2 regions of the Embleya sp. L77 genome follow, and region 1 is predicted to be linked to the other one. Evidence: riboswitches for the same ligand, from Rfam matches in the RefSeq annotation. Region 1 holds a riboswitch; the other holds the start of a gene.
What was found. A riboswitch is a leader RNA that binds a small molecule or an ion and turns the genes downstream of it on or off. The one in region 1 is predicted to bind FMN.
Positions count from the first base shown of each region.

Region 1 (15,338 bases):
GATCCTTCGCCTCATGGGTAGACCCGAGCGCACCCGAAAACTCATCGTCGCCGGGTCCCTTACCCCCGGAGCCACGCCCGGCCCGGCGAGCACGGCTGTGGGGCCGCACCACCCGACGCCGACCGCCGAGGTCCCCGACCCACGCCACGCACACGAAGCACGGCGCCGGGTCGGGGCATGACGGGCCCGGGCGCCGTTCAGGCCAGGCGCTTGGCACCGGCTCCGGGCCAGGGTTCACCGCGCAGACCAGCGATCGGCCGCGGCCGAAGACCAGCGTGCCCGCGGGCGCGTCGAGCCGGCGCAGCCCGGCGCCGTCGCCCAACTCCGGGTAGCGTGCGCCGGATCGCCGGCGCGGAGCGGTACAGCGACAACGTGGACGCCGGGTCGTCCCACTGCGCCTCGACGCTCGACTCGCGCCCCTCGCGTGGCTGCGGCAGCCACGGGGCCGCGCCGGCCGGCACACCGAATCCGTACGGTGCCCGCTCGCCCGACCACGGCACCCGTCCCGGCCCCGTTCGGTGTGCCCGGACCGCACCCAGCGCGGGTCCTGGAGCACGTCGTCGGGCAGGTCGCCCGGTACGGGCCCGAACACGCTTCGGGCCCGTACCGGCCGGGGCACCGGGCGGCGGGTGGTCGCCCACCGCCGCCCGGTGCCGACCCGCATCTCACGCGCCGGGGACCCGACCCAGGGTGTGGAGCAGGTAGCGGTCGTGGTCGTACGGATCGGGGCCCGTGTGCGGCCGGGTCGGGATCGGGTGTCCGGTGAAGGCCCGGTGGCCGTCGAACTCGCTGACCAGGACCCCCTCGCCGCGGGTCGCCTCCGGCAGCCGCCGGGTGACCCCGTGCACCTCGGCGGCCGGGATCGTGCCCCGCACCAGGCATCGGTCCCCCCGCGTGGACTGCTCCTCGGGGATGGCCCGCGCACCCGTCAGCAGTGCGACGACCGCGCCCGCGCCCGCCGCGGGTGCCTCCAGTTCGAAGCGGTGGATCGGCTCGAACACCCGGGTCCCGGCCTGCTTGAGCGCCTCGCCGACCACCAGGGGCGTCACGCTGCGGAAGTCGCCCGCCGCGCTGATCGGACTCGCGTAGCCGGTCCGGGTGAGCGTCACCGCACAGTCCAGCACCTCCCAGCCGTGCACGCCCTGGCGCAGTGTGCCGTGCACGGCCTCCTCGATCGCCCGGTGGAAGGCGAGCGGCAACCCGCCGAGCCGCACACCCAGCCGAAAGACGATCCCGGCCCCGGGCGCCGCGGGTTCGATCCGCAGGCCCACGGTCGCCCAGAAGAAGTTCACCCCGTCGCCGGCGATCTCCCGCACGGCCTCGCCCACCCCGACCGGCTTCTCGAAGTACAGCGGACGGGATTCCTCGAAGACGACCCGGAGGCCGAACGTGTCGGCCAACGTCGCGCCGATCACCTCCTTCTGCACCTCGCCGTACAGGCGCACCGAGATCGCCCCGGTCTGCTCGTCCCCGCGCACGTCGATCATCGGATCCTGCTCGGCGATGCGTTGCAGTGCGGCGTAGAGCGCGGGCCGCTGCCGGGGGCTCTCCGGCGTCACCTGCGACTCCAGGGTGGGCGGGGCGAACAGGCCCCGGGTGGGCAGCCCGTCGGCGGACCCGAGTTGGTCGCCCACGCGCGCCTGCGCCAGGCCCCGGACCTTGGCGATCGTGCCCGCGGTCGCGTCCGCGTCCCGCAGCCGGGTGCCCTCGTCGAACACCTGGATCGTGGAGGTTCGCCCGGTCAGCTCGACCACCGCGCCCGCGTGGTCGCGGCGATGGAGGGTGACCTCCGTACGCGGGCGAAGGATGCCGCTCCGGGTGCGGACATACGCGATCTTCTCCCCCGCGCGACCGCGCTCGATCTTGAGCACCACCGCGCGCAACGGCTCCTCGGCCGCCTCCGCGCCCACTCGGGGCAGCAGTTCGGCGATGCCGCGGACCAGGTGGTCGACGCCTTCGCCGGTGATCGCGGAGCCGAAGAACACCGGGTAGGCCCAGGCGTGTTCGACGTGACGCGTCAACTCGCGCCGGTAGTCGGCCTCGGTGAGGGTGATCCGGTCGTCGAGATAGGAATCCACGAACGCGTCGCCGTGGTCGGCGAAGGTTTCCGCGAGTCGGGCGGTGAACCGCGCGTCGGTGCCGGTGAACGGCGTGAAACGCGCGCCGGGGGTGCCGATGTCGTCGACCGAGCCCATCGCGACGCAGTTCGGGCCCAGTTCGGCGGCGATCGCTTCGAGCACGTCGTCATAGCGTGCGCCGCGGCGGTCGATCTTGTTGACGAATACCAGGACGGGAATGCGCAGACGGGCAAGTGAACGGATCAGTACGCGCGTTCGGGCCTGCACACCCTCGACCGCGGAGACCACGAGCACGGCGCCGTCCAGCACCCGCAACGCCCGCTCGACCTCGGAGACGAAGTCGGAGTGGCCCGGCGTGTCGATCACGTTGACCCGGAGGTCGCCGATCCGAAACGCCACCACGGCGGACTGGATGGTGATGCCACGCCTGCGTTCGAGTTCGAGCGAGTCGGTCTGGGTGCTGCCCGCGTCGACGCTGCCGATCCGGGTGATCACACCCGCGTCGAACAGCAGACGCTCGGTCAGGCTGGTCTTGCCGGCGTCAACATGCGCGACGATCCCGATGTTCAAATGGTTCATGACGGCCAGTGGCTCCCGCGGCTGCATTGATGGGACGAACTCCGTTGGGACCGCTGGTCTTTCGGGGCATGATCCGGTTCCTCTCCAGGTCGATTCGTCCAATGCAATGCGCACCGACCCTAACATCGCGCCCCGCGGACGCCCGGATTCCCGCCCTGAGTCGGCGAGGCCACCCACCGAACGCCGACCCGCACACCACGCGCGGCGCACCGCGGACCTCGCGCGGCGCACCGAGGGCCGGCTCCCGTTCCACCCGCCGCTGCGTTGCGCGCTCCGGCCCGCGCCGCGTCTCCCGTACCGTGCGCCGCTGCCGCCTCCGTAGCGTCCCGCGCGCCTTCCCCCGTACCCTCTCCCGTTCCATACTCCGCTGCGGCTCCCGTTGCGGTTCGCGTTGCAACTCGCGTTGCAACCACCGTCCCACCTGTGCCGTCGCCCGGATCACATGCCACCATGAGGCCATGTCCCGGCTTCGGCGCCTGCGCCTCGACCATGCTCCGGCCCTGCTCGATTTCGAGCAGCGGAACAGGGCCTACTTCGCCGCGTCGATCTCCGACCGAGGCGACCACTACTTCGCGCACTTCACCGAACGCCACCACGAGCTGCTCGCCGAACAGGCCGCGGGGCTGCACCACTTCCATGTCCTGGTCGACACCGACGGCGAAATCCTGGGTCGGGTCAACCTGATCGACGTGGCGGACGGTGCGGCCGAACTCGGCTACCGGATCGCCGAACGGGCCGCCGGCCGCGGACTGGCCACGAGCGCGGTCCGCGAGATCTGCACGCTCGCCCGCACGGAATACGGCCTGGCCACCCTGCGCGCTGTCACCACCCTCGACAACACCGGCTCCCGAACGGTCCTGGCCCGAACCGGCTTCAGCCCCACCGGCGAACTCGACCTCAACGGCCGCCCGGCCCTGCGCTTCGTCCGACCCCTGCATGCGGAGCCCGGCGGCCCATCACCGTCCTGAGCCCGCCCGCGGTCGTACCGCGGCGCCACCTCCGGGCCCGCGCGGTCGCACCTGCGGGCCCGAGCGCAACCGCGCCGACGACCCCACAAGCACAACCGCGCCGCCCTCCGCGACCGGCGGCCCTCGCCGGAACCTGCCTCGGCCTGCGACGATCCTCGGGCGTCGGGCATCCGCGGGGCGCACGGTCGTGCCCGGTCGGCCACGTCCGGTGACCGGGTCGAGGAGCAGGAGGTCCGGTATCACCGGGGAACACGACATCCGCGCATCACGTCACATACACATACGCACCGTGGACACCACCGTCCTGCCGATCGTCCTGGGCATGCTCGACCGCGCGGTGGCCTGGCTGGTCGCCCACGGCCGCGAGGGCCAATGGGGCACCGAGCCGTGGTCCACCCGCCCCGAGGCCGTGGACCGCGTGGAGACGGTCCTGCGCGACGGGCACGTTCGGCTGGCCGAGGTCGACGGCGAGCCCGCCGGTGTCTGCGTCGCCTCGGACACGCCCTCCGCCTATGTCCCCGCGGTCGACGAACCCGAGTGGTTCGTCAACCTGCTGGTCACCGACCGCCGTTTCGCCGGAGCGGGGGTGGGCGCCGCGCTGATCCAGGACGTGCGCCGCGAGGCGGCCGTCCGGGACGCCGGCCTGGTCCGGGTGGACTGCTATGCCGGCGGCGACGGCGCCCTCGTCCGGCAGTACGAAGCGCTGGGCTTCACTCCCGCCGCGACCTTCTTCGTGGACCGACCCGGACAGCCGCCCTGGCCCGGCCGGTTGCTGGAGTGGCGACCGAACTCCCGGCAGTCGTAGCCGATCGGCGGCCGTATCGCAGCGCAGCGCGCCCGCGCGGGGGACGAGCGAACCCGAGCGTCCCCCGCACCCGGCTCCACCCGGATCCGCGTCCCGCGAGCGGTCGAACGCAGGCCCCGACTCGACCCGTCCCACCCCGCTTCCGGACAACGAGTCGGATGTTTCGGGGTCGTTTCCGTGACCGCACACCGACGCTCCGCAATCCGCGAGCAACTCCCTTACCCCAATAGCAAGTTACTCACGAGTATGCCGTGACTTGTCACGCATTCACGCCTAGAACTTGTTCCCACTCCGTCCCAGAGTGAGGAACGTCACATGAGCGATTCCGCCATGCACCGTAACGGTTTCAAGGGTTTCTCGCGCCGCACTTTCATTGCTGGAACAGGTTCCATCCTGGGCGTCGCGGCCGTGGCCGGCCGCGCCTCCGCAGCCCAGCCGACGGCGGCTCCCTCGGCCGCCTCGATTCCCGCCGGGGCACACGTGCCGGCCCTGGTGATCGGCACCGGCTACGGCGGCTCCGTCGCCGCACTGCGACTGGCCCAGGCCGGCGTCGACGTACACATGATCGAGATGGGCATGTCCTGGGACACCCCCGGCCCGGACGGCAAGATCTTCGCCAACACCACCTCTCCCGACGCCCGTTCCTTCTGGCTCCGCACCAAGACCAAGCAGCCGCTGAGCAATTTCCTCGGCTTCCCGATCGACCGGGCCATCCCCAAGTACACCGGCATCCTGGACGCCGAGGAGTTCGCCGGCATCACCGTCTACCAGGGCCGAGGCGTCGGCGGCGGCTCACTGGTCAACGGCGGCATGGCGGTCACGCCCAAGCGGGAGAACTTCGGCGCCATCCTCCCCTCGGTCGACGCCGACGAGATGTACAACACTTACTACCCGCGCGCCAACGCCGGGCTCGGGGCGGCCACCATCGACCCGGCCTGGTTCGAGAGCACCGCCTGTTACCAATACGCCCGAGTCGGCCGCAAGCATGCCCAGCGCGCCGGCTTCCCGTTCGTCTTCGTACCCACCGTGTACGACTGGGACTACATGAAGCAGGAGGCCGCCGGCGCCGTCCCCAAGTCCGCGCTGGCCGGCGAGATCCTCTACGGCAACAACTACGGCAAGAAGTCGCTGCAGAAGACCTACCTCGCCCGCATCAAGGAGACCGGTCGGGTCACCATCTCCGCGCTGCACAAGGTCACTTCGGTCTCCCCCGCGGCCGGCGGCGGCTACACCGTGACGATCGACCAGATCGACACCACCGGCGCCACCACGCTCACCAAGACCGTCACCGCCGACAAGGTCTTCTTCGCCGCCGGCAGCGTCGGCACCAGCAAACTGCTGGTCCGGCTCAAGGCCACCGGCGCGCTGCCCAACCTCAACGCCGAGATCGGCCAGGGCTGGGGGGACAACGGCAACGTGATGTGCGGGCGCGCCAACCACATGTGGGATCCCACCGGTTCCCTCCAGGCGTCCATTCCCACCGGCGGCATCGACAACTGGAACGCCGGCGGCGCGTTCGCCGAGGTCGCCCCGCTGCCCACCGGCATCGAGACCTACGCCTCGTTCTACCTGTCGATCACCAAGAACCCCAACCGGGCCCGGTTCTCCTGGAACGCCGCGACCGGCAAGGTCGAGCTGAACTGGCAGGCCGCCTGGAAGCAGCCCTCGATCGACATGGCCAAGACCATCTTCGACAAGATCAACGCGAAGGAGGGGACGATCTATCGGACCGACCTCTTCGGCGCGTACAAGATCTGGGGCGACCACCTCACGTACCACCCGCTCGGCGGCGCGGTGTTGACCAAGGCCACCGACAACTACGGGCGTCTGCACGGATATTCCGGCCTGTACGTGATCGACGGCGCACTGATCCCGGGAAACACCAGCGTCAACCCCTTCGTCACCATCACCGCCCTCGCCGAACGCAACATCGAGAAGATCATCGCCACCGACCTGTGACCCCGCCCCGATCGGGTCGCCGACCCCGCACCGGGTCGGCGGCCCCCGGGCCGTGCTCGCGGCGCGAGTCGCGACACTGCATCATGTGGGCGTGATCACCATTCATCTCAAGTACGAGATCGACGCCGACAAGCTGGCCGACTTCGAGGAGTACGGTCGCCGCTGGGTGGGCCTGGTCAACCGCTTCGGCGGCACGCACCACGGCTACTTCCTGCCCAGCGAGGGCGACAGCGACATCGCCTACGCGCTCTTCTCCTTCCCCAGTTTCGCCACGTACGAGCAGTACCGCACCGACAGCGCCACCGACCCCGACTGCCAGGCGGCCATCCGACTGGCCCGCGACACCGGCTGCATCAAGCGCTACGAACGCCGCTTCCTCCGCCCCCTCGACAACGGTTCCTGAACCCACCGGGCACCGGGCCCCCGGAGCGTGTCGTCGATCCCGCGTCGTGGTGCTCGGCGGCGAATCGGTGACACGCCCTATCCGAGCAGCAAGGCCCGGTCCCACAGTGGCGGTGTCGCCGTGGTGGCGGCCAGCAACGCGAGGATCACCCCGCCGGCACCCTCCAGCAGGCCCGGGCCCGCGTCTGCGGGCGTCGGGTGGCGCACGAGCAGTTCCTCGGTCAGCCGCGTGGCCGCGGCCCGCAGCATCGCGTCGCCCGTGTCGTGCGCGAAACGCACGGTGATCTGGAGCAGCCCGGCGAGTCCGTGACAAAGGCCCGGCGCCCGGTCGACCAACCGCTGCCGGGTCGGCCGGGCAAGCACGGCCACCAGCGCGTCGACCGCCAGGGTGCGCATCGCGGCGTCGTCCAGGGCATTCCCGGCCAACCACAGCGCCCGCGCGATGCCGGGCGCACCCGCACACCAGGAGCCGTGTACGGAGCGGGCGTCGGCGCTGCCGGCCGACCAGTCGGGCCCCCACGCGTCGTCCCGCCGGTACTCGCCGAGCAGGCCGGCCATGCGCTCGATCGCGGCGCGCTGTCCACTCACCCGCACGTCCGCGGCGTGCGCCAGCGACAGCAGGGCCAGCGGACCGGCGATGCCGTGCGCAAGACCCGGTTCCGCCCACTCCCCCGGCTCGGCGGACCGGCACAACACGGCGAGCCCCGCGCGCAGCGCCGCCCCGGCGGCGGGCTCGGCGGCGCGACCCAGCAGGTTCGTACAGGTCCCGGTGAGGCCGGAGATCAGGTCGAGTTCGCGCCCGCCGCACGGCTCGCCGCCGGACCGTCCGGCCGCCGCGGCCATCGGCCGCTCGTGTCCGAGCACCCAGCCGGCGAACACCGGGCCGCCCAGGCCGCCGAACAGACCGGACGCGGTGACCTGCGGCCGGTCGGCGCCCGCGTCCGCCGCCGCCAACCAGCTCTCGGCCATCGCGTCCCACCCCCGACCGGGCCGCCACCGATCCAACTGCCGGCACACCACGGCCAACCCGGCACCCCCGCCGCCCAGGTCGTGCCGCACCCGTCGCGGCGTGGCCGCCGGTCGCCCGGCCAGCAGCGCGACCCGCTCCAGCGCGGCGACCGCGATCGGCCCCGACACCGCCGACGTCCACACGTCGGACCCGGCACGTGGCTTCACCACTGAGAGCCCCGTCGATGCCCGGGGACCACCGGACGTTCCGTGCGGGTGGCCGGGCCACCCGCACGAAACCCCTGACAGTCGATCAGTCGAGTGCCGCCACGCACAGGTCGGTCCACTCGTAGCTGTGGTGACCGGTGTCGCAACACATCATCGGTTCGAGGTCCTGCTGTTCATCGGTCTCCGGCAGTTCCTGAAGTTCCAGAACGGAGCTCTCCATGCCTCATCTCCCCTTTCCGGGGGTCTTGGTCGTGCCCGGTGGCCGGCCGGTCGACCAGCCACGAACGAGGTCCGCCGTGTACCAGGCGGAGCAGGAAATCCAACACGCCGGCCATCCCGACGCCGTACGCGGCGCACATCTCGCGCATCGTGTCGTCCGGGACGAGCCATCGGCCGTGCCGGTGGGCGGCGCGCACCGCGATGCAGCCGCCGAGTTCGTGCGCCCGGGACCGGTGCCGCTCGTCCCCGGTGGCCGCGTACAGATCGAGCAGCAACTCGGCGTTGCCGGCCACGCCATGGCACGAGCCGGGCCCGATCCGCCAGCGATCCGCGTACACCGCGCGTGCCGCCCCCTCGGCCAGGTCCAGCCAGCGCTCTGTGCCGGTGACCTGCCACAGCCGGATTAGGAACGTGCCGACGCCGGATGTGCCGTTGCACCAGAAGTCCAGTCCCGGTCGCTCGGTACGCCCGGGGCCCTTCGGCCACATCACCACGCCCCCGCGCCGATCGGCGACCGCCGCGAGCGCGTGCGCACCGCCGACCGCGATGTCGATCAGCTCGGGCCGGTCCAGGTCCCGGCCCGCCGACAGCAGGAACGTCGCGTTGCCGGCCACTCCGTGGCCGAAACCGTACAGCGCCGATCCGGCCAACTCGGCGCGCGCTTCGGGACCCACCGGCCAGTCCACCCCGCCCTCGGCGGTCGCGAGCAATCGCAGCACGGCGTCCGCGCACTGCCCGGCCCGCTCGGCGAACCGCCGGTCACCGGTGGCGTGCCACAGGTGCAACTGGGCCGTGCCCGCCCCGGCCAGGCCATGGCACACGTCGGGGTTGGTGCCGGTCAGCGGGATGGCCAGGGCGTAGGCCACCGCGCGCTCCGCCAACGCGTCGTCGGCCAGCGTTCGGGCCGCCTCGTACAGCGCCCACGCCGTGCCGGAGCGCCCGAAGTACAGCCCGGGCAGCACCCGGTCCGGTCGGGTCAACCGGCGATCGAGCCAGCACGCGGCGGTGCGCAGCGCCGGCTCCGCGTCGCGCCGGCCGCACCGCACGGCCCGGTCCAACACCGCGAGCACACCGGCCGCGCCGAGTTGCACGTTGCACGGATCGCCGTCCGGCAACGAGCGCGGGGCGGGCCAAAGATACTCGGCGTCCGGGTCCATCGTGTCCGCCAGGTGGGCCGGCCCGTCCGTCAGCAGGCGGTCGGGATCGGCCGGGACGGGCGGCCGGATCCCGAGCGGTCGGGTCGGGTCGGGTTCCGCCCGCAGGAAGTCGGCGGCCTGTTCCAGCGTCCATCGCCGGGCGACCTCGCCGGTGAGCCCGACGATCAACGGGGCCAGGGCCCGCAACATCGGCAACGCGGGCGCGGCGGCTGCGACGATCGCGGCGATCCGCTCGCCGACGGGCCGCGCGGGTGCGCTCTCGGCGGCCAGCACGGGGTTGATCCCGGCGCCGACCTGGAGCAGGGTGGCGCCCAGACTGAAGCAGTCCGCCGCGAAGTCCGCCGCCGGGGCGGCCCGTTCGGATCCGGCCGCGCCCAGGTATTCGGGAGCGGTGAAGCCGCGGGTGCCGACCACCGGAACCCTGCTCCCGACCGCGACCGCGCTCTCCAGGTCCACCAGCATCGGGCAGTCCTTGGGCGTCATCATCACGTTGCCCGGCTTGAAGTCCCGCAGCACCAGCGACTCGGCGTGCACCCTGGCCAGCAACCGGGTGAGTTCGCGGGCCAGTTCCCAACCTGCCGCGACCGGGATCCGGCCGTCGTCGCCGTGTCGGCGCTCCAGTCGGTCCGCGGTCCATCGGGTCAGGCTGATGCCCTCGATCAGCTCCTCGACCAGGAAGACGTGCCCGCCGCTGTCGAACACCTCGCGCGGCTCGGGTGCGATCCGGCGCGGCGCGAGGCGGGTCAACACCTGTGCCTCGTGCCGCAACCAGTCCCGGGCGTCGCGCCCGTCGGGCCCGGCTCCGACGTGCGGACGGGCCTCCTTGATCAGGACCTGTTCGCCGGTGCGCTCGTCGCGTGCCCGGTAGACCCCGCCCCGGTTGGAATGCCGGATCGCCTCGCGGACCCGATAGCGGCCCGCGAGCAGGACCGAGTCGCCGCGCCGCCGCCCGAAGTGCCGCGGGCCCGGCACGGCCAGCGGGTCCACCGCCCAGGGCGGCGGGGAGAACCAGGCCTCGCGGCGGTCCGGCTCCGACGTGCCGTCGGGTGCCTGCACTCGGCCCTCGTAGAAGCCCTCGTCGTTGAGTTCGCGAGGGCGGGCGAAGCAGCCGAACCGGTAGTGCACCACGCTGCCCGGCCGATAGCGCCGGTCCGAGAGAATGGCCGGCCCCGGCAGACCCTCGGTCGCCGCATGCAACTCGGCGGCGAGCAGCACCAGTTGCTCGTCGTCGGCCGGATAGGCGGTGATGAATTTTCCGGACCGGGCCCGGGCGGCCCGGACCGCGTTCAGCTCGGCGGCGACGTCCGGATCGGCCGCGAACTTGAACGCACAGCCGTGGGCGACGAGAACCCGGGCCGCGCGCTCCAACACGTCCGGCGCGGATCGGGCGGTGGCCGACAGGTGCAACTTCCAACCCTGGCGCCGTCGTACGTGCCCGGGAGGCGACACCATGCACCAGGGATCGCCGTGCCATACCCGCCATGAGTCGGTGCGGTTCGTCTCGGTCAACACCCGTGCAACCAACAACCGGTAGCTCGACATCACCGGCCCAGCGTCCCACCGCGCCCGGGTCCCGACCAGAGTCCGACCCCGATATATCACCCGAATGCCGTACGCACTCCGCGCCCGACCCGCGCCGCTCCCTGCCGTGCCCGAGCCCCGCCGCCGCGACTTGCCCGGGAGGACCGCGCTGCGCGTTCATCCGTGCGTGGACATCGACTCGGACACCAACAGGCCCAGCAGCGCGTCCCGGCCGCCGCGCCGGAATGCCTCCCGCTGTCGATCGGCCCCCGTTCCCTCCCGCAGCAGTCGATGCACCAGCGCGTCGATCTGGCGGGCGTCCCCGGTGTCCGCCAGCGCCGGGGCGACGTACTCCATCAGCCGGCCCACCAGTTCACCGGCCTTGAGCCGGCGCGGTGCGTGCGGGTCGATCAGCGCATCGGTCAGGCCGTGCCGCGCGGCGTGCCACTGGGCCGCCGAGACGAACTCGGGTGCGGGTGGGGGCGAGAGTTGCCCGGCCGTCGCGTCCCGCAGCACCTGGGTGACCAGGGCCCGGACCAGCCCGGCGAGCATCACCGCGTCCTCGGCCCGCAGTTGCACGTCCATGGCACGGATCTCGACGGTGGGGTAGCGATCGGAGAGCCGGACCTGCCAGTAGACCCTGGCCCGGTCGCGCAGGACGCCCGCGGTCAGCAGATTCTCGATCCGGCGGTCGTAGTCGGCCGCGTCGACGAAGTGGGGCGGCACCCCGGTGATCGACCAGCGGCCGAAGACGATGGTGCGCCAACTCGCGAAGCCGGTGTCGCCGCCCTCCCACAGCGGCGAGTTCGCGGCCATCGCGACCAGTAGGGGCAACCAGGGGCGCAGCCGATTGAGCACGGTCACGCCCGCGTCCCGGTCGGGCACGGCGACGTGTACGTGCATACCGTTGATGAACATCTCGTCGACCAGGCGCGGGGCGTCCGAGTGCAGCAGGCGATAGCGCGCGTCGTCGGTGATTCCGATCGGGGTGTCGGGGCCGAAGGGTGCGGTACCCGAGGCGACGAGCCGGCATCCCGCCTGTTCGGCCGCCACGGCCACCGAGTGGCGCAGCCGCAGCAGGTGCCCGCCGACCTCGTCGAGGGTCGCGCACACCGGCGTCGCCACCTCGACCTGCACCTGCAACAACTCGGGCTGGACCTCGCCGCCGGACACCGCCGGCTGCAGGTCCACCGCCGCCCGGACCGCCTCGGCGACCGGCATCGGGCGGCCGTCGGCGGGATTCACGAGGAGGTACTCCTCCTCGACCCCGAAGGTGATCACGCCCGGACACCGACCACGGTGCCCGCGCCGAACGCGGATCCGCGGCCTGTCGAACGCGGTACGGGGGCCACCGCGCGCCCCGGAATCGCACGCACCATCGCGCACTCCTTGGAACCGTGTCCATCGACGGGGCGCCCGCCCGCGGCGCACCACCGGCCCGAGAACGTTCGGTCCGCATCATGCCTGGGGGCGCCGCCGGCGCGGCGCCCCCAGGGCTTGTCACGGGTCAGACCGGTGTCCCCTCGTCCGCGCGGTCGTCGGAACTGTCGACGGGGTGCATGGTCCGCTCGACCTCGCTCATACAGGGGACGCAGAACGTCTCCCTTCGGCGGGTGCCGTCCACGTCCCGACCGGGCGGCAGAGTCACGCCGCACAACGCGACGTCCTCGCTCTCCATCGCGTGCCACACCACGCTCTGTGCGTCCTGGACCGCTCTCATCACGTGCATGTCCGCTCCCGTGTCGTGAGATCCATCGACCTCACCATGTAATCCGCTGCCGGCCCACCCTGCACTCCCAGGGGCCGCCGGTCCCGGGTCGATCCGGCGTCCGAGGGCGCCCGAGCAGGGAGAATCCCCGGTCGGGCCCCTGGGCCGCGCGGGTGACGCCCGGCGTCGGGCGGTGCTCGCATACGGTGCTCCGACCTGGCCGACGCGGGCGGCTCCGGCGGGCCGTGGAAGTAGGGAGGGCCGCGCAGCCGCCCGATTCCCGGGGCGGGTACGACTTCCGCGGCCGCCCGAAACAACCGACCCGTCGGTCGGTCCGGGCGACGGGGCCGGAGGCTGGTGATACGGGACACGTATCGGTGCGGCCGTCGACCGTGGAAGACTCACCGTGAGTGTTCGCGCGCTCCGGGGTCGGTGCAATTCCGAACCGGCGGTGACAGTCCGCGACCCGACCGCAGCCGGCGGCCGGTTGACCCGGTGAAACTCCGGGACCGACGGTGAAAGTCCGGATGGAAGGCAGTGCGCGGCGACACGTCGATTCCCGCGGTCGGGCGCTGCCCGAGCGCGGACCGAACGTGCTCGCTCTCCCGGAACGGCGTCGGCGCACGGGAGAACGGGCCGTTGTCGGATCCGGATGCTCCCGTACACCGTGGCCGTCCCCGGTGGCATGCGTCGAGGACGCCTGCCCGCCGGGGCGGCCCCTCCTTGGCACGAGAACCACGCGTGCGGCCGATTCCCTCCTCGGGTGCGGTCGTCGCGCAAACCACAGGAGAGTACGCATGACAGAGCAGATCCACGAGCAGCACTCCGGCCCGACGGACGAGCGCCCGGAGAAGGTGGTTCGGGCGATCGAGGCCTTCGCCCGAGGGGCGTTCGTGATCGTCTTCGACGACGAATCCCGTGAGAACGAGGGCGACCTGATGGTGGCCGCGGAGCACACGACCGAGGCGGCCATGCGGTTCATGTTGGCGAACACCGCCGGGGTGGTCTGCGTGGCCATGCCGGACGAGGCGCTGACCCGGCTGGAGTTGCCGCCGATGACGGCGCGGAACACCGGCCTGCACGAGACCGCTTTCACCGTGTCGGTAGACCTGAAGGAGGGCGCCACCACCGGCATTTCCGCGGCCGAACGGGCGCGTACCATCCGGGCGTTGGCCGACCCGGGGACCCGGCCGGACGACCTGGGCCGCCCGGGCCACGTGTTCCCGATCCGGGCGGTGCCCGGCGGCGTGTTGGCACGCGACGGGCACACCGAGGCGGGGGTGGACCTGTCCCGGCTCGCCGGGTTGTCCGGGGTCACCGCGATGTGCGAAGTGGTGCTCGCGGACTGGAGCATGGCACGCCTGGGCGATCTGATCGCGCTGGCCGAACGGGAGGACCTGCATCTGATCTCGGTGGGTGACCTGGCGGCGTATCGCAGCACGGTCGAGGCGCGATCGGCCCTGGCCTGACGAACCCCCCGGCCGGGCGCGGTGTGTTCGCGTCCCGGCCGGGACCCGGCCGGGGCCTGACCGTGCCGCCCGCGGTGACCTCGGCGCGTGCGGGTCAGTCGGCGAGCAGGCCGGTGCGCAGACCGGCCAGGGTGCGACCGAGCAGCCGGGAGACGTGCATCTGGGAGATGCCGAGCCGTTCGGCGATCTGCGACTGGGTCAGTTCCCGGCCGAAGCGCAGCGTCAGGATGGTCCGTTCGCGGTCCGGGAGGGCGGCTATCAGCGGCTTGAGCGCGTGCAGTTCCTCGACCCGGGCGAAGCCGGGATCGACGAACGAGGCCCGCGCCGCATGCGCCTGCAGGGGCCCGTCGTCGCCGGCGGGGGCGTCCAGCGAGTCGGCGGTGTATCCGGCCGCCGCGGTCAGGCCCTCGGTCACCTGCGCGACGTCCAGGTCCAGGTGCGCGGCGAGTTCGGCCGCGGTGGGTTCGCGATCGTGCTCGGCGGTGAACGCGTCCCGGGCCTCGGCGAGTTCCAGGCGCAGTTCCTGGAGTCGGCGCGGGACGTGCACGGCCCAGGTGTGGTCCCGGAAGAAGCGCTTGATCTCGCCCGAGATGGTGGGCACCGCGAACGTGGGGAACTCGTATCCGAAGGCCGGGTCGAAGCGGTCGATCGCCTTGATCAGGCCGATCGTGCCGACCTGGAGGATCTCCTGCGTCTCCTCCCGGCGTGAGCGGTAGCGGGCCGCCACGAAACGCACCAGCGGGAGATTCAGTTCGATCAGGGTGTTGCGCACGTACTGGCGTTCGGGCGTGCCCTCCTCCAGCGCCTGCAGGCGGTCGAAGAGCACCCTGGACATCGCCCGCGTGTCGCTCGCGGTCGGCGGCCCGTCCGCGTCCTCGACGCCCGGTTCCGGCCGGGCGAACAGGGCCGAGCCGGCGGGCGGTTCGCCCCCGGCGGGCTCGGCGACACCGGCGGTCTCCTCGACGAGAGCGGTGCCGGCCGGGGAGTCGGTCGCAATCCCAACGGTCATGTCACGTCCTTCCGGTACGTCTCGCGCGGCGGGTGTCCACGGCACACCCGATCCATGCACCATACACACGTCCCCGTGCGGGGCCGCGCCCCGGGCCCCGCCGCGGTCGGCCGCGCCCGCGCCCGACGAGGCGGCCCGGCTCGATCCGGCGCAGGACGGCGGCACCCCACGGTCGAGGCGGGGAGGTACGCCCGTGGGGCGTGTGGCCTGCGGGGCCGTGCACCGGTGCGGTGGGTCGCGCGACCGCGCTCAGAGCCGGATCAGGCCCGCGTCCGTCGGTCTGAAACC
Region 1 covers NZ_CM145710.1:1,118,608-1,133,945, forward strand. The annotation lists gene ACZOOI_RS34965 (GTP-binding protein) at 666-2,657, opposite strand; gene ACZOOI_RS34970 (GNAT family N-acetyltransferase) at 3,116-3,625, shown strand; gene ACZOOI_RS34975 (GNAT family N-acetyltransferase) at 3,915-4,430, shown strand; gene ACZOOI_RS34980 (GMC oxidoreductase) at 4,746-6,389, shown strand; gene ACZOOI_RS34985 (NIPSNAP family protein) at 6,481-6,792, shown strand; gene ACZOOI_RS34990 (lanthionine synthetase LanC family protein) at 6,870-7,970, opposite strand; gene ACZOOI_RS34995 (hypothetical protein) at 8,053-8,187, opposite strand; gene lanL (class IV lanthionine synthetase LanL) at 8,141-10,885, opposite strand; gene ACZOOI_RS35005 (carboxylate-amine ligase) at 11,042-12,145, opposite strand; gene ACZOOI_RS35010 (hypothetical protein) at 12,372-12,593, opposite strand; FMN riboswitch at 12,987-13,117, shown strand; gene ribB (3,4-dihydroxy-2-butanone-4-phosphate synthase) at 13,370-14,041, shown strand; gene ACZOOI_RS35020 (SigB/SigF/SigG family RNA polymerase sigma factor) at 14,136-15,050, opposite strand; gene ACZOOI_RS35025 (GNAT family N-acetyltransferase) at 15,300-15,338, opposite strand, start outside.

Region 2 (15,338 bases), on a different replicon from region 1:
ACGGCGGACCGATCGGGTGTCAGAGGCGGCAGGCGTGGATGCCGGTGACCAGGATCGCGCGGGCGCCGATCTCCCACAGGTCGTCCATGATCTGCTGGGCGTTCTTGCGCGGGACCATCGCGCGCACCGCGACCCAGCCCTCGTTGTGCAGCGGGCTGACCGTGGGCGACTCCAGGCCCGGGGTCAGCGTGACCGCCGCCTCCACCCGCTCGACCCGGATGTCGTAGTCCATCATCACGTAGCTGCGCGCGACCAGGACGCCCTGGAGCCGGCGCACCAGCTGTTCCAGCGCGGGCGAGGTCTCCGCGCCGGCGCGGCGGATCAGCACCGCCTCCGAGCGCAGGATCGGCTCGCCGAACACCTCCAGGCCCGCCTGCGCGAGGGTGGTGCCGGTCTCCACGACGTCGGCGATCACGTCGGCGACGCCCAGCTGGATCGCGGTCTCCACCGCGCCGTCCAGCTTGACCAGCGCGGCGGCCTCGATGCCGTTGTCGGCGAAGTCGCGCTCGACGATGCCGATGTAGGAGGACGCCACCCGCAGTCCGGCCAGGCCCTTCTTGCCCTGCCCGGCCAGCTCGCGCGCCAGTGTGGCGGGCGCGGCATAGCGGAACGTGGCCGGGGCCAGCCCCAGTTGCAGGATCTCCTCGGCCTCGGCGCCCGAGTCCATCAACAGGTCGCGCCCGGTGATGCCGGCGTCGAGCCGGCCGGAGCCGACGTAGATGGCGATGTCGCGCGGGCGCAGGAAGAAGAACTCGACGTTGTTGTCGGGGTCGGTGAGGACCAGTTCCTTGGAGTGCTTGCGCTGGCGGTAGCCGGCCTCATGCAGCATCGCCGACGCAGGCTCGGAGAGGGAACCCTTGTTGGGGACGGCGATGCGCAGCATGAAATGACCCTTCGGGATGTGCCGAACGAGGTTGCGGGTACGACGGCGTCCCCGGCCCGGGCGACGGGCCGGGGACGGCGGTCGTCACAGGTGAGCGTATACGTCCTTCAGCGAGATGCCGCGAGCGACCATCATCACCTGGAGGTGGTAGAGGAGCTGGGAGATCTCCTCGGCGGTGCGGTCGGCACCCTCGTGCTCGGCGGCCATCCACACTTCGGCGGCCTCCTCGACGACCTTCTTGCCGATCGTGTGCACGCCGGCGGTGACGAGCTCGACCGTGCGCGAGCCCTCCTGGCCCGAGGCCGCCTTGGCCTGCAGCTCGTCGAAAAGCTGTTCAAACGTCTTCATGGTGCCCATCGCGTGGTTGTGGGTGGCGTGGCGCGAACGACCTGTCCGTGCGTCTGCGGGTGCGTCGATCAGGCCGAACGCCGCGGTTCGGAGAGCGTACGCAACACCATCGCCGTCGCGACGGCCGCCTCCACCGCTTCGCGGCCCTTGTCCTCGCGCGAGCCGGACAGGCCGGCCCGGTCCAGCGCCTGCTCCTCGGTGTCGCAGGTGAGCACCCCGAAGCCGACGGGCACACCGGTGTCCAGCGCGACCCGGGTCAGGCCGTCGGTGGCGGCCGAGCACACGTACTCGAAGTGCGGGGTGCCGCCGCGGATCACCACGCCGAGTGCGATCACCGCGTCGTGACCGCTTCCGGCCAGCGCCTTGGCCAGCACGGGCAGTTCGAACGCGCCGGGGGCGCGGATCAGCGTGGGTTCGTTGATGCCCAGCTCGCTCAGGGCCTTGAGGGCCCCGTCCACGAGCCCGTCCATCACGGTCGTGTGCCACTGCGCGGCGACCACGCCCACGCGCAGGTCACGGCAGCCCTCGACGGTCAGTTTCGGGGCTCCTGCGCCACTCATGTCTGTCGGTGTCCTTCGGCTGGAACGGCTGAAATCCTGGATTGGGTATGCGGTATGCGGGGGTGGAGTACGACGAATCGAGCTCCGGTGCGGTGCAGTGGGGTCCGACGGGTCGAGCAGGTTCGAGCGGATCGAACCTATCGGCGCGGCGGGGACGGTGCCGCGCGCGTGTCACCGGTACGGGTGAGGCCGATCGGGTCAGGCGGTGCTGACCGCGTGGCCCTTCGCGTCGACGACCTCGGCGACCTCGCCGACCGAGGGCGCGGTCGCGGCCTCGTCGTCGGGGTCCAGCCAGGGCAGGTCGTGCCCCATCCGGTCACGCTTGGTCAGCAGGTAGCGCAGGTTGTCCGCGGTCGCGTGCACCGGCAGCGCGACCCGGCCGGTGATCTCCAGGCCGTAGCCCTCCAACCCGGCGCGCTTGGCCGGGTTGTTGGTGAGCAGGCGCATCGAGCGCACGCCCAGGTCGACCAGGATCTGCGCGCCGGTGCCGTAGTCGCGGGCGTCGGCGGGCAGGCCCAGTTCCAGGTTGGCGTCCACCGTGTCGTGGCCGGCGTCCTGGAGTTGGTAGGCCTGGAGCTTGTGGATCAGCCCGATGCCCCGACCCTCGTGGCCGCGCATGTACAACACCACGCCCCGGCCCTCGGTGGTGACCCGCTCCAGCGCGGCCTGCAACTGCGGGCCGCAGTCGCAGCGCAGCGAGCCGAACACGTCGCCGGTCAGGCACTCGGAGTGCACCCGCACCAGCACGTCCTCGCCGTCGCCGAGGTCGCCCGCCACCAGCGCGATGTGCTCGACGCCGTCGGCGGTGCTGCGGTAGCCGATCGCCCGGAACGTGCCGTGCGCGGTGGGCAGCCGGGTCTCGGCGGCCCGCTCGATGGTGCGTTCGGTGCGCCGGCGGTAGGCGATCAGGTCGGCGATGGTGACGATCTTGAGGCCGTGCTCACGGGCGAACGGGACGAGCTGCGGCAGCCGGGCCATCGTGCCGTCGTCGTTGACCACCTCGCAGATCACGCCGACCGGCGCCAGTCCGGCCAGTTCGGCCAGGTCCACGGCCGCCTCGGTGTGCCCGGGGCGGACCAGCACGCCGCCCTCGACCGCACGCAGCGGGAAGACGTGGCCGGGCCGGGTCAGCTCGGTGGGCACCGTGTTCGGATCGGCCAACAGGCGCACGGTGTGGGTGCGGTCGGCCGCCGAGATGCCGGTGTCGACGCCGTCCTTGGCGTCCACCGAGACCGAGTAGGCGGTGCCCTTGCGGTCCTCGTTGACGGCGGTCATCGGGGGCAGCTTGAGCCGGTCCAGGTCGGCGCCGCGCATCGGCACGCAGACCACGCCCGAGGAATAGCGGATCATGAACGCCATCAGCGCCTGCGTGGCCAGCTCGCCGGCGAAGATCAGGTCGCCCTCGTTCTCCCGGTCCTCGTCGTCGACGACCACGATCGCCTCGCCGGCGGCCATCGCCTTGATCGCGTCCTCGATGGTGTCGAGCACCAAGGGCGCCTCCGGCGCCGCCTTCTGTGCCGGCACCTCGATGTCCGTGTTTTCGCTGCTGGTCTTCACGCCGTTGCCCCTTCCAGGTGCCGATCTGCCCCACGGGCAGCCCCGTTGTCCCGGTACCGCCGGGAGCGGTTCCACCAGTCGACGAGCCCGGCCACGCACATCACGAAGAAGACGCCGTAGACCAGTCCGCTGAACACCAGGCCGTGCTGCACGGCGAGCGGCACGCCCACCATGTCCACCGCGATCCACACCAGCCAGAACTCGAACAGGCCGCGGGCCTGGGCGAGCATCGCCACGACCGAGCCGACGAAGATGTACGCGTCCGGCCACGGCGCCCACGAGATGCCGGTGTGTTCGAGCAGCAGTGCGAAGCCGACGGTGCCGGCCGCCATCAGCGCGACCAGCACGATCCGCTCGTGGATGGTCCCGAAGCGGATCTCCACCTCGCCGGTGTCGCGCCGACCGCGGGCCCAGCGCCACCAGCCGTAGCCGGCCGCGATGATGATGACGACGTTGCGCATCGCGCTGCCGCCCAGGTGCACCGAGGTGTTGGCGGCGATCAGCAGCGCCGCGCCGAGGATCTGTACGGGCCACGCCCACAGGTTGCGGCGCAGCGCGAGCCACACGGTGGCCAGCGAGGCGATCTGGCCGAGCAGGTCGGACCACGGCACCGGCTTGTCGGCGACGGTGAACGCGGCGTCGTTGAGCCAGCCGATCACGATGCCCTCCCCTGTGTACCGAGCCCGTGTGTGCCCAGCCGTTCGACGTACTTGGCGATGATGTCGACCTCGAGGTTGACCGGGTCGCCGACCGTCTTGACGCCCAGCGTGGTCAGCGCGAGGGTGGTCGGGATCAGGCTGACGGTGAAGCTCGCGTCGTGGGCCTGCACGACGGTGAGGCTGATGCCGTCCACGGTGATCGAGCCCTTGTCCACCACGTAGCGGGCCAGGTGCGCGGGCAGCGCGATCTCCACGACCTCCCACTCCTCGCCGGGCGTGCGGGCGAGGATCTCGCCGGTGCCGTCGACGTGGCCCTGCACGAGGTGGCCGCCCAGGCGACCGCCGAGCACCATCGGGCGCTCCAGGTTGACCCGTGCGCCCGTGGTGAGCGCGCCCAGGCTCGACTTGTCCAGGGTCTCCTGCATCACGTCGGCGGTGAAGGTCGCCTCGACCGGATCGACCTTGTCGTCCACGACGGTCAGACACACCCCGTTGACGGCGATCGAGTCGCCGTGCCGGGCACCGGTGGTGACGACCGGGCCGCGGATGGTGATCCGGGCCGAGTCGGTCAGCCGCTCGATGGCCACGATCTCGCCGAGTTCCTCAACGATTCCGGTGAACATGCGTCAGGACTCCTTCGTTCGGCCGGCGGGTTCCGGCCGGGGGCGGGCGGTGATGCGAATGTCGGTGCCGAGGCGGGCGACGTCGTCGACGTCCAGTCGCAACACCTCGGAGATGGTGCCGATTCCGGCCGGACCCAGGGCGGTGGGTCCGGCGCCGAGCAGGGCCGGGGCGAGATAGCCCACGACGGTGTCGATCAGGCCGGCCGCGGCGAACGCACCGGCCAGGGTCGGGCCGCCTTCGAGCAGCACGGCGCGCACGTCGCGCGCGTACAGCTCCTTCAGCAGCGCGGGCAGGTCCAGGCCGGCGTCGGCGCGGGGTATGCGCAGCACGGCGGCCTCGGGCAGGTGGGCGGCGTCCGCGTCGGGGCCGACCGCGATCAGGGTGGGTGCCGCGTCGTCCAGGACCCGGGCGGTCGCCGGGGTGCGGGCGTGCGTGTCCACGATCACCCGCAGCGGCTGCCGGGCGCCGGGCACGTCGCGTACGGCCAGGTGCGGGTCGTCGGCGAGCAGCGTGCCGGAGCCGGCCAGCACCGCGTCCACGCTCGCCCGCAGGGTGTGGACGTCGGCGCGCGAGGCCGCGGAGGTGATCCAGCGGCTGCTGCCGTCGGCGGCGGCGCTGCGGCCGTCCAGGGTGGCCGCGTACTTCCAGGTCACGTGCGGGCGGCCGAGTCGGGTCGCGGTCAGCCAGGCCCGGTTGCCCGCCTCGGCCTCGGCGGCGAGCAGGCCGCCCTCCGCGTCGATGCCCGCCGCGCGCAGCACCGCGCCGCCGCCGGCCGCGGCCGGGTTCGGGTCGGCGACCGCGTAGCGCACCCGGCGGATGCCGGCGTCGATCAGGGCCTGGGTGCACGGGCCGGTGCGGCCGGTGTGCGAGCAGGGTTCGAGGGTGACGAAGGCGGTGCCGCCGCGGGCCGCGGACCCCGCCGCGCGCAGTGCCTCGACCTCGGCGTGCGGGGCGCCGGCGCGGGTGTGGAAGCCCTCGCCGACCACGGTGTCGTCCGGGCCGAGCACGACGCAGCCGACCACGGGATTGGGGCTGGTGTGGCCGAGCGCGCGGCTCGCCAGCGAGATGGCGCGGCGCATGGCGGTGGTCTCGTCGACCGGCCGGGCGGTGTTGCCCTTCACCTTGTGCCTCCTCGCGTTGCGACGCGGGGCACCGGGGTGCTTTCGGGCAGAACGGCACGACGAATCGACGGGCGGGGATGCCGGCGCACCGTGGGTACGCGGACATGCCGCAGTCGCTCGCCGCGCGCTGCCTCCCATCCGGACTTTGACCGTCGGTACCGGAATTCCACCGGTTCAGCCGGCCGTCGCTCCACGTGATGTGGGGCGTCGACCGGGTCGCGGACTGTAACCGCCGGTTCGGATTTTCACCGACCCCGGAGCGCGCGTACGTGACTTTCGTACACCTCGAAGTGTGCCACGACGGCCGACAACGTTGACCTTGGCCAACCTGTGCCGTCCGTCACGGTGCGTTCGTATACCCGAACGCGACTGCGGCGTGGATGATCTGACGTATCGTCAGCTCGACGGTCGAGGCGGTGCCGAAGGACTGCCCCGACGATGAGATTCTGTGCGCATGACCGTGCAGATCAATCCGAGCATCCTGTCCGCCGACTTCGCCCGCCTCGCCGACGAGGTGGCGCAGGTGCGCAACGCCGACTGGCTCCACGTGGATGTCATGGACAACCACTTCGTCCCGAACCTGACCATCGGCCTGCCCGTGGTCGAGAGCCTGATCAAGGCCACCGAAACGCCGATCGACATGCACCTGATGATCGAGGACCCGGACCGCTGGGCACCCGCCTACGCCGAGGCCGGCGCGGGCAGCGTGACCTTCCACGTCGAGGCCGCGACCGCCCCGATCAAGCTCGCCCGGGACCTGCGGGCCAAGGGCGCACGGGCCTCGATGGCGCTGCGGCCGGCCACGCCGATCGAGCCGTACGAGGATCTGCTGCCGGAGCTGGACATGCTCCTGGTGATGACCGTCGAGCCGGGTTTCGGCGGGCAGAGCTTCCTGGACGTCATGCTGCCGAAGATCCGCCGCACCCGGCAGTTGATCGCCAAGCACGGCCTGCAGATGTGGCTCCAGGTGGACGGCGGGGTGTCCGCGAAGACCATCGAGATGTGCGCGGAGGCCGGCGCGGACGTGTTCGTGGCCGGGTCGGCGGTGTTCGACGGCCGCGATCCCGGTGCGGCGGTGGACAGGCTGCGCGCGTTGGCCACCGGGGCCGCGGGGCGCTGCGCTCACTAGGGCGGGATTGCTTTGCCCACCCGCCCGCCCGTTGCGCTGGGTGAGCAGGCTGCGGTTGCCCGGGCTCGGGGGCGGGGCTGATCGGGGCCCTGGGGCTTCGTCACAACGAGTGAAGCCGGGGCCTCTCGTCGTCCTCGCCGGGGCGGGAGGCCTCAGGTCGTCGCGGACCAGATCGTCCAGTGGTCGGTTTCCTGGATCGGGCCCTCGGCCGGGAGCCTGGCCCGGATGTAGGCCGCCGGCTCGGCGAGTTGGTCGTCGGTGAGGTCGTGCAGGATCGACCGGCCGGTACGGGCCGTCAGGTCGGCGACCACCTCGCGGGCGTCGGCGTACTCGCGGCGCGTCTCGGCCAGCGCGCTGGTACGCACCGCGCCGAAGCCGGCCTCGCCCAGGGCCGCCGTCACGGCCTCGGCGGTGGGGCGTCGGGCCGCTTCGATGTCGAGCAGGGCGGGGAACCGCTCGAAGAACCATCCGCGCAGGTGGGTCGGTGTGCCGGGGCGGGTGACATCGGCCGGGGTGCGGTCCTGGACGATCAGCGTGCCGCCGGGCGCGAGCAGTCGGCGGGCCTCGCGAAAGCAGCCGGCGAGGTCGTCGAGGTGGTGGATCAGGGCCCGCTCGAAGACGATGTCGGCCGCGCCGTCCGGCAGGCCGGTGGCGTACGCGTCGCCCTGGTGGAAGGACAACCCCGGCCGCTCCCCCGCCCGCTCCCGGGCGCCGGACAGGATCGTGGCGGAGAAGTCCACCCCGATCGCGCTCGCCGCGCCCAGATCCAGCCACGCCGTCGTGTACACCCCGCCTCCGCAGCCCACGTCCACCACGCGCGCGCCGGCCGGGGGGACCAGGTCGCGAACCAGGCGCGCCCAGTCCTCGCCGGCGGTGCGCCGGGCGTAGGTGAGCCGGTTGGCGGGGCTGTGGAAGTCGATGAGCATGGTCGCCCTCCCTGTCGAGGCTTCGTTCGTCCGCCCTGTTTTTCGTTCGTTCGCTCCGGGGCCGGCTCGCCGGCTTCTATCTTGACATCAAGATACTTGAACGCGAGAGGGTTCCCCAAGGCGTCCTCGGCGGTTCACGGGAGGCGGGTGGTCTCGCGTGGCCGGGCGCGATGACCGGCGGGCGCCGGTGGTCGGGCCCGGGGTGTGTGGCGGCGCTGCCAGGCCAGGTATGCGCCGGTGCACAGTGTGACGCCGGTCATCGCGGCGATGTGCTCGCGGCCGGCCAGGTTCGGCTTGACCACCACCTCGGCGGTCATCAGCAGCCACACGCCGGCGAACAGGATCGGCGCGCGGCGCACCATCGCGATGCACACCACCAGGCCGACCACCGCGGCCGAGGGGCCGGTGTCCAGGATGTCGCCGTGCCGGGCGTCGATGCCGAGCAGGTGGTCCGGACCGAGCCCGACCATCACCCGCGCGGCCAGCGTGCCGCACAGCGTGGCCACGTAGGCGATCACCAGCGTGCGGCGTGCACCCAGGTCGAGTTCGGCCAGCCCGAACAGGACGAGCACCTGGATCAGCGCACCCCACACCGGCAGGTCCGGTGCGGGCACGACCAGCGAGACGGGCGTGCGCAGCAGCGCCAGAGGGAGCGGAATGCCCGCGCTCACCCCGCCCAGCGCACGCACCACGTCGCCGCCCCACGCGGTGCGCCAGGCGAACCAGAAGCCGAGGGTCAGCAGCACCGTGCACATGGTGAGCGGGATCGCCGACAGGCCGTGCGCACGCAGCTCGCGCACCGGAACCGCGGTGAGCCGACTCCACTCGCCGCGCACCGCTCCCCCCGTGCGGGCGAGCGGGCCGGGGCGCGGGGTGGTGCGGGCGAGCGTGGACATGGGTACGGCGGCTCCTGCGGTGGTCGGCCGGCGGTCGCCCTCGGATCTCTCGGATCCGAGGAACGACCGATGCGGCCGAGCCCGAAGTGACGACCACCCTCGCCGTTATGCCCCGCTTGGCGGGAATCCAGCCGCTTTTCACCCCGTCCGTGCGGGTGATCGCGTCGTGCGTGCGGGTGATTCAGCCGGTACGACGAAGCAGCGCGAGGTACATCGCGTCGGTGCCGTGCAGGTGCGGCCACAGTTGTACGTCCGGGCCGGTGCCCAGGTGCGGCACACCCGGGAACAGCGGTCGGGCGTCGACCAACTCGGCCTCGCCCGCGCGCAGGATGTCGTCCACCACCACGCGCGTCTCCGCCGGATGCGGCGAGCACGTGACGTACGCGATCACTCCGCCGGGCCGGGCGGCGGCCACCGCGGTGCGCAGCAACGCGCGCTGCAACTCGCCCAGTTCGGGAATGTCCTCGGGCTTGCGGCGCCAGCGCGACTCGGGTCGGCGGCGCAGCGCGCCCAGGCCGCTGCACGGCACGTCGGCGATCACCCGGTCGAAGCTGCCGGGTCGCCACGCGGGTCGGGTGCCGTCGGCGGTGATCACCTGATGGTGGGTCAGATGCCCGATCGCGTTGCGGACCAGGCGGGCGCGGTGGTGCCGGCGCTCGACCGCGAGCAGCGACACGTCGCGCCCGGTGGCGATCGCGGCGAGCAGGCCGGCCTTGCCGCCGGGGCCCGCGCACAGGTCCAGCCAGCGGCTCTCGGCGCCCTCGACCTCGGCCTCGGCCAGTGCGGCGGCGACCAGTTGGCTGCCCTCGTCCTGGACCGCGGCCCGGCCGTCGCGGATCGCCTTGATCCCGGCCGGGTCGCCCTCGGGAAGGGTGGCCGCGTACGGCGACCAGCGGCCGGGGGTCGCGCCCGCCTCGTACAGTTCGGCGAGTTCGACCCGGCCCGGGCGGGCGACCAGGGAGATCGTCGGGGCGATGTTGTCGGCGGCCAACAGCGCCTCCATCGCGGCGCGGTCGTGCGGGTTGCCGCGCGCGCCCAAGGCGTCCCACAGGGCCTGCACGATCCAGCGGGGGTGCGAGTGCAGGACCGCGAGGTGGCCCTCGGGGTCGTCGTCGTAGGGCGGCGCGATCTGCCGCAGCCAGGTGTCCAGGTCCTGCTTGGAGACCCGGCGCAGGATCGCGTTGACGAACTTGGCACGACCGTCGCCGAGCACCGCGCGGGCCAGTTCCACGGTGGCCGAGACGGCGGCGTGTACGGGGGTGCGCATGCTCAGCAGCTGGTGTACGCCGAGCGCGAGCACGTCCAGGACCGGCGGGTCGATCTCCTTGATCGGCCGGTCGGTGCAGGCCGCCACGATCTGGTCGTAGGTGCCTTGACGGCGCAGCGTGCCGTGCACGAGTTCGGTCGCGAAGGCGGCGTCGCGCGGGATGATCTTGCGTTCGCGCAGCAGCGCGGGCAGCACCAGGTTGGCGTACGCGTCGCGTTCGCCGACCGCGTGCAGGACGTCGTAGGCGGCCAGGCGCGCGGCGTCGGGACGCGGGCGGCGGTAGGGGCGTGCGGCGGGGGCGTTGGTCACGGTGCTCAGTTCGTGCCGAGGGTTTCACCGGGCTCGGGGTGTGCGCCCCGGGCCCAGTCGGTGGCGGCCATCATGCGTTTGCCCTGGGGTTGGACCTGGGTGAGTTCGATCGCGTGGCTGCCGGTACCCACCCGGACCACCTTCTTCTCCACCGCGATCTCGCCGGGGGCCAGCGCGTTGTCGCCGCCGCGCAGGCGGACCGGGGCGACCTTGAGGCGCTCACCGCGGAAGGTGGTCCATGCGCCGGGGGCGGGTGTGCAGCCGCGCACCACCCGGTCCACCCGCAGGGCGGGCGCGGTGAAGTCGACGCGGGCGTCCTCGACGGTCAGCTTGGGCGCGAGGGTGACCCCGTGCGGCGGCTGGGGGCGGGCCTCCAGGCTGCCGTCGGCGATCCCGTCCATGGTCGCCACCAGCAGGCGTGCGCCGGATCGGGACAACCGCTCCAGCAGGTCGCCGCTGGTGTCGGTGGGGCGGATCTCGTCGGTGACCGTCCCGAAGACCGGGCCCGAGTCCAGGCCCTGCTCGATCAGGAAGGTGCACGCGCCGGTGATGTCGTCGCCGGCCAGCACGGCGTGCTGCACGGGCGCCGCGCCGCGCCACGCGGGCAACAGCGAGAAGTGCAGGTTGACCCAACCGTGCGCGGGGATCTCCAGCGCGGCCTTGGGCAGCAGCGCGCCGTAGGCGACCACGGGGCAGCAGTCGGGGGCGATCTCGGCGAGCCGGGCCAGGAACTCCGGGTCGCGCGGTTTGGCCGGGCGCAGGATCTCGATCCCGGCCAGGGCGGCGCGTTCGGCCACCGGGCTCGCGACGAGCTTGCGGCCGCGGCCGGCGGGCGCGTCCGGCCGGGTGACCACGGCGACCACCTCGTGCCGGGATTCCAGCAGGGCTTCGAGTGCGGGTACGGCGACCTCGGGGGTGCCGGCGAAGACTAGGCGCATGGGGGTTTAGAGGGCCTTCCCGAAGGTGCCGTGGGGGGAGAACTTGACCTGCGGCGGGGCCTGGCCGGCCCATTCCGCCTCGCGCAGCGCGCGCAGTGCGGCCTTGCGCTGCTCGCGGTCGAGCCGGTCGATGAACAGGATGCCGTCGAGATGGTCGGTCTCGTGCTGGATGCAGCGCGAGAGCAGTCGGGTGCCCTCGATGGTGACCGGGTCGCCGTGCATGTTGAAGCCCTTGGCGACCACGCCGTACGCGCGCTTGGTGTCGTAGCGCAGACCCGGCAGCGACAGGCAGCCCTCAGGGCCGTCCTGTTCGTCCTCGGACAGGTCCAGGTTCGGGTTGATCAGGTGCCCCACCTCGCCGTCCACCTGGTAGGTGAACACCCGCAGGGCGACCCCGATCTGGGGTGCGGCCAGACCGCTTCCGGGCGCATCGCGCATCGTGTCGGTGAGGTCGGCGACCAGTCGCCGCAGCTCCTTGTCGAACACGGTGACCGGGTCGGCCTTGCTCCGCAGGACGGGATCCCCGAACAGGCGGATCGGCTGGACTGCCACGGGTGTGCTCCCCCATCGGTGGTCGGGCGTGGTGCCGGGTGTCGCCGGTGCGCGACGGCGCCGCGGCACGGTGGCGCCGGGCGGTGCTACTGCTCTGCTGTTGTGGCGCCGTGCTCGGTGCCGTGCTCGGTGGCGTTGTGGTGATGCCGTGCGGTGGTGCCGTCGATCGAAACCGGAGAGCGGCAAGTCTACTGAGCGGCCGGGCCCCGATCCGCGCATGCACCGTGGCACGAGGCGAGCACGAGGCGAGGTCACGCGCGGCGCGGCCTCATGGGTCCGGCGCGGGTGGGGTTCGGGGCGCGGTGCGCGGTGTTTCGGGGCGGGGTGCGGAAGTGGAGTGCGCAGGTGGATCCGGCGCGGGGCAACCCCGGTTCGCGAGGCGGACACTCTCGGGGTGTGACGACGGATCAGGAGCAGGAGGACGCGGACCACGTGTTGTGGTCCCGGGTCCGGACGGGGGATCGCGATGCGTTCGCGGTGGTGTTCGACCGGCACGCGGGGGCGGTGTATGGGCATGTGTTGCGGCGGATCGGGGACGGCGGCGAGGCCGAGGACCTGACGTCGGCGGTGTTCCTGACCGCGTGGCGGCGCCGCGCGGAGGTGACCTTCGACCGGGACAGCGCGCTGCCGTGGCTGCTGGGTACGGCCAATCGCACGCTCGCGAACCGGCGGCGTGCGCTCAAGCGCTATCGGGCGCTGGCGGCGCGTGTTCCGCTGCCGCGGGATGTGCCCGATCACGCGGACGAGGTGGCCCGGCGGATCGATCAGGAACGCGCGGCGGAGGCGTTGCGGCGCTCGGTGGCGCGGCTGCCCCGGCACGAGCGCGACGTCGTGGAGTTGTGCGTCTGGGGCGGCCTGGACCAGCAGGCCGCCGCGACCGCGCTCGGCGTCGCGCTGGGCACGGTCAAGGCGCGGATGCATCGGGCGCGGAAACGATTGGGCGGCCTGTTGGCCGAAGAGGGCGTGCACGCGGGCACGTACCGAGGCATCGAGGAGGCACGATGAGCCCGTACAGCGAGGACCGACTGCCGGGGCACGAGCGACGCAGGCGCGAACTGCTCGCGATGCTGGACACCCGGGAGCCGTCCCGGAGCCGGGCGCTGGTGCCGGGGATCGCCGCAGGCGCGGTGCTCGCGGTGTGCACGGTCGCGATCCTGGCCGCGCAGCCGTGGCGCGACCCGCAGGATCTGTCGCCGGCCGGCCCGGTGGCCGGGCAGGACCCGACGCAGGGGGTGCCCGAGGACGCGGCGAAGCCGGGCGATCCGGTGCCGTGGGACGTGGCGAGCCGGACGTTGGCCGCGTGTCTCAGGCAGGGTCGCATGGCCGTTGCGTTTCCGCCGCCGACCTTGGAGTCCGCGCCGCGGGCGAGCGGACTGTCGCCGTCCGAAATCGCCTCCGGATGGCCGGCGTCCTCACCGTCGGGGTCGGGTTCGTCCGGGACCCTCCCGCTGCCGAGCATAGGGACCACGCCGCCGTCCGGTACTCCGCCGGAGATGGGCGACATGCCGATGCGCACGCCGGTGGGAGGAGCGGACGCCACCGGCCTGCCGACGCAATCGGCCCGGTCGACTCCCATGTGGTGGCCCACGGGCGGGTCGACCGTCGGCGGCCCGGGCGGCACCGGCGGCCCGACCGTGCCGCCCACGTGGACTCCGCGCCCGTCCGGGGCCCCGACCGCGCCCGATCGTCCGGTGTGGAAGGTGCGCGAGCCGGACGCGGCGTTCAAGCCGTACTTCACGGCGTGGGAGAAGGACGGGACCGGAGTGCTGCGCCCGTTCGTGCTGGGCAAGGCCGGCAAGCCGGACCTGGTGGTGTGCCACGGCGAGCAGTCCCCGCCGGAGTTGCCTGCGCCGACGGCCGCCGACGGCGCCCTCGCGGGGGCGTTCGAGGTGCGTCGGACCCTGGCCATGACGCCGCCCACCGCCGAACCGCTCCGGATGGCCATGATGTCCTCCACGACGTGGTGGGGCCGCACGACCGGCGCGGTGGCGCGGGTCGTGGTCGAGTTGCCCGACGGGAGCACGGTGGGCGCGGTGGTACGCAATGGTGTGTGGCTCGCGAGCCTGCCGGCCGACGACGTCGTCCCGGTCCGGATCAGGGCCTACGACGCGGCCGGCACCATGCTCCACGAACGCGCCGCCGACCGCGAATCGCTGCGCTGCGCGGACGCGCCGACGACCAAGGCGTGCGGAAGCCGAACGCACTGGGGCTGAGCACCGGCGGGCCGGACCCGCGTCCGAACAACGGTTCCGCCGAGACGACAGTCCCGCGTCGTGGCCTGCCGGCCGGGCGCCGGCGAGCGCGGGGGCGTCGGGGCACCCGAAAGCCGGCCGCCGAGCGGACCCGGGCGCCTGTCCGCGCGTGGGCTCGCGCCGACGCGTACAACGCCCGGTTCACCCGGCCTGCGGTGCGCGTGCGCAACGCCGGTCGTGTCGGGGCCGGGCCGAGCCCCGGGTGCGGGGTGAGCGACCCGCGCCGGCGCGGCATCCGCTTCGCCGCGCCGCATCCCGCTCAGCCGATGTCCGGCGGGTCGATCCTGATCTGCACCGGATCGCCCGCGGCCCGGGCCAGGCGCAGGGTCTGGGCCGCCTTGAGCGCGTGCGCCAACTCCGCGCCGCGGCCGGGTTCGATCCGGAGCAGGACCCGTTCGTGGCGGGTGGGCGGGACGATTTGCCGGGCCGGTTCGCGGCTCGGCGGCGGGGTGTCGCCGAACAGGGCTCGGGTGAGTTCGGCGCGGGTTTCGGCCGCTCTGGGGTCGGGCTTGGCCGGGGCGGGGGGTGGCGTGCGCGGCGTGGTCGGGGCGACCGGGACCGGGCCCAGTACGTCCGCTCCGTCGGGCAGCCGAAGCACCGCCAGGAAGTCGGCGATCCCGGCCGGCGGGCCGGTCACCGACGCCATCCGCGACACCGGCGGCAGGTTCAATTCGGCCCGTTCGACCAGTTCGGTCAGCGCGTACCCCTGCGGGTCCCATCGCACCAGCGCCTGTACCGGGCGCAGCGTGGACTCGGCGACCACCACCAGCGTGCCGCCCTCCCCCGCGGGCCGGACCAGGCTCGCCGCGTCCAGCCACCGGCGCAGCGCCTGCTCGCCGGCCCGCAGGTCGGGCCGGGTGAGCAGGGCCCAGCCGTCCAGGAGCAGGGCCGCCGCGTAGCCGCCGGGCGCCACCGGTTCGGCGCCGGGCGTGGCGATGATCAGCGCGGGCAGGTCCGGCACCGTGGTCAGGATCGCGTCCCGCCCGGAGGTACGCACCGGCACGGTCGGGAAGGCCCGGCCGAGTTCCTCGGCGGTCCGGCGCGCGCCGATCACGCCGGCCCGGATGCGCTCGCCGCCGCACACCCGGCAGCGCCAGTGCGGCGCCGGACGAGTGCACCAGCCGCAGGTCAACACACCGTCCCCGGAGGGAAGTTCGAGCGGGCCCGAGCAGTGTGCGCAGCGCGCGGGTTCGCGGCAGCGCAGGCACGAGGTGCGGACCAGGTAGCCCCGGCGCGGGACCTGGACCAGCACCGGCCCGGTCTGCAACGCCTTGCGGGCCACGTCCCACGCCAGGCTCGGCAGCCGCGCGGCTCGGG
Region 2 covers NZ_CM145709.1:543,905-559,242, forward strand. The annotation lists gene hisG (ATP phosphoribosyltransferase) at 20-883, opposite strand; gene ACZOOI_RS02255 (phosphoribosyl-ATP diphosphatase) at 968-1,231, opposite strand; gene ribH (6,7-dimethyl-8-ribityllumazine synthase) at 1,300-1,791, opposite strand; gene ACZOOI_RS02265 (bifunctional 3,4-dihydroxy-2-butanone-4-phosphate synthase/GTP cyclohydrolase II) at 1,990-3,321, opposite strand; gene ACZOOI_RS02270 (nicotinamide mononucleotide transporter family protein) at 3,345-4,007, opposite strand; gene ACZOOI_RS02275 (riboflavin synthase) at 4,004-4,630, opposite strand; gene ribD (bifunctional diaminohydroxyphosphoribosylaminopyrimidine deaminase/5-amino-6-(5-phosphoribosylamino)uracil reductase RibD) at 4,634-5,710, opposite strand; FMN riboswitch at 5,873-6,019, opposite strand; gene rpe (ribulose-phosphate 3-epimerase) at 6,207-6,881, shown strand; gene ACZOOI_RS02290 (class I SAM-dependent methyltransferase) at 7,034-7,807, opposite strand; gene ACZOOI_RS02295 (hypothetical protein) at 7,942-8,703, opposite strand; gene ACZOOI_RS02300 (RsmB/NOP family class I SAM-dependent RNA methyltransferase) at 8,885-10,279, opposite strand; gene fmt (methionyl-tRNA formyltransferase) at 10,285-11,217, opposite strand; gene def (peptide deformylase) at 11,224-11,769, opposite strand; gene ACZOOI_RS02315 (RNA polymerase sigma factor) at 12,166-12,774, shown strand; gene ACZOOI_RS02320 (hypothetical protein) at 12,771-13,982, shown strand; gene ACZOOI_RS02325 (primosomal protein N') at 14,281-15,338, opposite strand, start outside.
Region 2: it holds a riboswitch for FMN, as region 1 does, so the genes downstream of both, ribD (bifunctional diaminohydroxyphosphoribosylaminopyrimidine deaminase/5-amino-6-(5-phosphoribosylamino)uracil reductase RibD) here and ribB (3,4-dihydroxy-2-butanone-4-phosphate synthase) in region 1, are expected to answer to the same signal.